One region of the Enterovirga sp. CN4-39 genome, then DNA from elsewhere that is predicted to be linked to it. Evidence: riboswitches for the same ligand, from Rfam matches in the RefSeq annotation. Region 1 holds a riboswitch; the other holds the start of a gene.
What was found. Region 1 has a riboswitch for thiamine pyrophosphate ahead of thiC (phosphomethylpyrimidine synthase ThiC). Riboswitches for the same ligand answer to the same signal wherever they lie in the genome.

Region 1 (2,194 bases):
CTCAGACAGGTCAGTTTCGACGGCCTGATGACCGACCTGATCGAGCTTGATTTTGCCCATGCCTGCGAATGCGAGCGCATCGGCCGCAGCGGGTCGGGCTCCACCACGAAAAAGCACGTACTGAACCGGCTGCGCGAGCTGCATCGCGCGAGACGCGAGCCCTACCTTCGCGAACTCACCCGGGTCGTGCTGACCCAGTGATCCCATACCGGGCCGGGCGCGCCCAGCGGACCGGCCTTCCAAGCAGCCAGACCATCGCATTGCCTTTCCGCCCGGCCGCGCCGTGTCGCGGCGACGGGAGAGTTGTGCCGGAATCGAGACCTGCCGGATGAACGCACGCGCAAACACGCCCGATCTCATCAAGAAGCACGCGAACAGGCGGCTCTACAGCATACAGGCGGGAGCCTACGTGAACCTGGAGGACCTGGCCGAGATGGCCCGCGCGGGCCGGGACTTCGTGGTGGTCGACACCCGGACCCAGGAGGACATCACCCACGCGACCCTCGCGCAGATCCTCCTCGCCCAGGAGAGCCGCACGCAGGAGAACCTCCTGACGGCCGATTTCATGCTGAAGCTGATCCGGCTGCGGGGCGACACGCTGGGGGCCTACGTGCCCGACTACCTCCACACGACGCTGCGGCTCCTTTCCGAACAGCGCGGGGAGGCGCCGCCGCGAAGCGGCGCGGGCAACGCCTGATCCGGCGAGCGCGCGACCATGCCCAACTCAGCCCGCACCCGATTGCTCGGCGCCATGCCCGCCGAGGCCCAGGGCCATGCCCGCCCCGAGGTCGAGCCCGCCGAGATCGTGCGACGCGACCTCACCAAGCAGATCCGCAAGCTGCGCTGGATCGGCCGCGCCGACGAGGCGCAACGGCTCGAACTGGCGCTCGCCGTCCGGGAGCACGCGCTCCGGGTCCGGGGCTGCCTGCAGAGCGCCACGCTGCGCGGCCACCTCGCGTGACCGCCATTTGACAAGCGCCCCGGCCGCGAGGACACTCGCGGCCGTTCCGAGGGGGGTCCCGCAAGGGGCTGAGATACGGCTGGTTGCGCCGTGACCCTTGAACCTGATCCGGGTCATGCCGGCGAAGGGACTGGAACCGGCGCGCGTCAGAGTTCCCCCCAAGCGCCCTCCATCTCTCGCAGCATCCCACAACGGCGGCACCACGGTGCCCGCGGGAGCGAGACTTATGACGGTTCACATCGATCCGAAGAGCGCAAAACTGCCGGTCGGCACGCCCGAGACGGTGACGACCGGCCCGATCCAGGGCTCGCGCAAGGTCTATGCGTCGCCGAAGGACCGGCCGGACATCCGCGTGCCCTTCCGCGAGATCCAGCTCACCGATCCGAACGAGCCGGCCGTCCGCGTCTATGATCCCTCCGGCCCCTATACGGAGACGGATGCCGGCATCGACCTCGCGGCCGGGTTGAAGCAGACGCGCCGCGCCTGGATCGATGCGCGCGGCTTCGAGGCCGTGCCGGGCCGTCAGGTGAAGCCGGAGGACAACGGCAACGTCTCGGCCGACAAGCTCGTGCCCGAATGCCCGGCGGAGCGAACCATCCTGCGCGGAAAAGCCGGCCAGATGGTCACGCAATACGAATTCGCGAAGGCCGGCATCGTCACGGACGAGATGATCTATGTCGCGCACCGCGAAAACCTCGCCCGCGAGGCGGCGCTCGCGGGTGCGGCCGAGACCATCGCGGACGGCGAAAGTTTTGGCGCCGCCATCCCGGATTTCGTCACGCCCGAATTCGTCCGCTCGGAAGTGGCGCGCGGCCGCGCCATCATCCCGGCCAACATCAACCACCCGGAAGTCGAGCCGATGGCCATCGGCCGCAACTTCCTGGTCAAGATCAACGCCAATATCGGCAACTCGGCCGTCACGTCCGGCGTCGCCGAGGAGGTGGAGAAGATGGTCTGGGCGACCCGCTGGGGCGCCGACACCGTCATGGACCTCTCCACCGGCCGCAACATCCACAACATCCGCGGCTGGATCCTGCGCAACTCGCCCGTGCCGATCGGCACCGTGCCGATCTACCAGGCGCTGGAGAAGGTCGACGGCGATCCGCTCAAGCTCGACTGGGAGGTCTTCAAGGACACCCTGATCGAGCAGGCCGAGCAGGGCGTCGACTACTTCACCATCCATGCGGGCGTCAGGCTCGCGCACGTCCCGCTCACCGCCAACCGCGTCACTGG
Region 2 (2,194 bases), on a different contig from region 1:
TGCTCCGGGTCGGGATGCTGCCGCTCGATAAAGCGCGCCAGCTCCGCCATCTCCTCGGCCCCGTAGGAGAAGGGGCAGGTGAGCGAGTGACGCTGAAGCCGAAGCGCATCGAGGTCGATCACCGCCTGCTCGACCTCGAGTTCCGCCGCGACGCGCAGCTCGGCGTCGCGGCCGGCGAAGCTCGCCCGCCCGACGAGATTGCCCGAGGGATCCTCCGACCAGACGGTCGCGGCCGGAGGCGGGACGATATCGATGCGGGCCGAGCGCGTCTGCTGGTCGTGGCTCTCGCGGGGCCGCAGCATGAGGCGATGCTCGCCGAAGGAGACGGGCGCGGCGTAGCGATAGGTCGTGACGTGGCGGATGCGATAGGTCGGCATGGCCTTAAGCTTCGACCTGCCGGACGAGGCAAGATCCGCGCCGCGGCGCAGGTCTCAGGCCCGGGTTGAGCCTTGCGGCGGCAGGCAACGGAGGAGCGGGTTCCCGCGTTCATCGCGCACAAGGAAGGACGCGCAACGAACGACGATGGACAGCTACGAGATTCTCACCCGTTTCGAAAAGCAGGCGGACGGCCGCTGGGTCTGCCGCGAGCCGGTGACGGTCGAGACCGCCGACGGGCCCGTTTCCGTCAGGCCGGGCATGGCCTTCACGTGCGGCAACACGGTCGGCGATGTCGATCTCGCGGAGCTTCTCGAACGGCTTGGCGCCCAGCACGGGTCGTAGATCCGTGACGCACTTGTGAAGCGGCGCGGCAGGGAGCACATTACGGCCATCCGAGGGGTGCCCCGGCGGGGCTGAGACGGCGCAGGGCCGAACCCTTTGAACCTGATCCGACTCGCATCGGCGGAGGGACGGAGTGCCGAACAGATCACATTCCCACGCGCTGAGCCCGAGGCCCGGCCTATGACCGAGCGCGTGAGCGTGATCGGCGCGGGCGTGGCCGGGACCTGGGCGGCGCTCCTCCTCGCCGAGGCGGGACATGCCGTGACCGTCTACGAGCGCCAGGAAGGGACGCTGGCGGGCGCGACGAGCCATTGGGCGGGCGGGATGCTGGCGCCCGATTGCGAGGGCGACGGCGCCGAGCCCGTGGTCATCAGGCTCGGGCACCGCTCGATCGACCTGTGGCGCGCCCACCTTCCCACGACCCCGCTCAACGGCTCGCTCGTCGTCTCCCATCCACGCGACCGCGCCGACCTGGAGCGCCTCGCGCGCCAGACCTCCGGCCACGAGCGGGTGACCGGCGGGCGGGTCGGCGAGATCGAGCCCGCGCTCGCGGGCCGCTTCCGGGAGGGGCTTTTCTACGCCGGGGAAGGTCATGTGGAGCCGCGCAGGGCGCTCCCGGCGCTGCACGAGAAGCTGCGCGGCCTCGGGGCCGAGATCCGTTTCGGGGCGGCGATCGCGCCGGACGCCCTCGACGGCACCGTCATCGATTGCCGCGGGCTCGGCGCGCGCGACAGCATGCCGGATCTTCGCGGCGTGAAGGGCGAGACGGTTCTCATCGAAACGGCCGAGATCGAGCTCTCGCGGCCGGTGCGGCTGATGCATCCGCGCTGGCCGATCTACGTGATCCCGCGCGAGGACAAGCGCTTCCTCATCGGGGCGAGCACGGTCGAGACGGAGGATGCCTCGGGCGTGACGCTCCGCTCGGCGCTCGAGCTGATGACGGCCGCCTACACGCTCCACCCGGCATTCGGGGAGGCGCGGATCGTCGAGCTCGGCACGGCGCTCCGCCCTGCCCTGCCCGACCATGCGCCCCGGATCGAGGTGTCCGGGCGCCGGATCAGCGTGAACGGGCTCTATCGGCACGGCTTCCTGATCGCGCCAGCGCTCGGCGAGCTGGTCGCCAACTACGTGACGCACGGCGCGAGGGACAACGAGGTGATGCGGTGGTCGTGACGGTGAATGGCGAGCGCCATGAGGTGGAAGCCGCAAACGTCGCGGCGCTCCTCGAGGCGCTCGGCTACGAGGGCAGCTTCTTCGCGGTGGCCGTGAACCAGGAGGTGATCCGGCGCGCGAACTGGACCGAGACGCCGCTCGCCGAGGGCGACAGCGTCGAGATCCTCACCCCGCGGCAGGGCGGATAGGAGACAGGACGTGCAGCTTTACGGCCAGGAGGTGCGATCGCGCCTTCTCATCGGGACGGCCCTCTACCCGTCCCCGGCGATCATGGAAGAGGCCCTCAAGGCATCCGGCGCGG

Region 2: another riboswitch for thiamine pyrophosphate. It lies ahead of ACO2SS_RS14155 (FAD-dependent oxidoreductase); the one in region 1 lies ahead of thiC (phosphomethylpyrimidine synthase ThiC).

What each region holds. Positions count from the first base shown of each region.
Region 1 is NZ_JBMSEF010000012.1:103,392-105,585, reverse strand. Features, by position in the region: gene ACO2SS_RS19155 (hypothetical protein) at 1-201, shown strand, start outside; gene ACO2SS_RS19150 (polyhydroxyalkanoate synthesis regulator DNA-binding domain-containing protein) at 329-697, shown strand; gene ACO2SS_RS19145 (hypothetical protein) at 716-961, shown strand; TPP riboswitch at 1,001-1,109, shown strand; gene thiC (phosphomethylpyrimidine synthase ThiC) at 1,188-2,194, shown strand, end outside.
Region 2 is NZ_JBMSEF010000007.1:236,953-239,146, reverse strand. Features, by position in the region: gene ACO2SS_RS14165 (transglutaminase family protein) at 1-377, opposite strand, end outside; gene ACO2SS_RS14160 (hypothetical protein) at 523-720, shown strand; TPP riboswitch at 764-866, shown strand; gene ACO2SS_RS14155 (FAD-dependent oxidoreductase) at 901-1,893, shown strand; gene thiS (sulfur carrier protein ThiS) at 1,884-2,081, shown strand; gene ACO2SS_RS14145 (thiazole synthase) at 2,092-2,194, shown strand, end outside.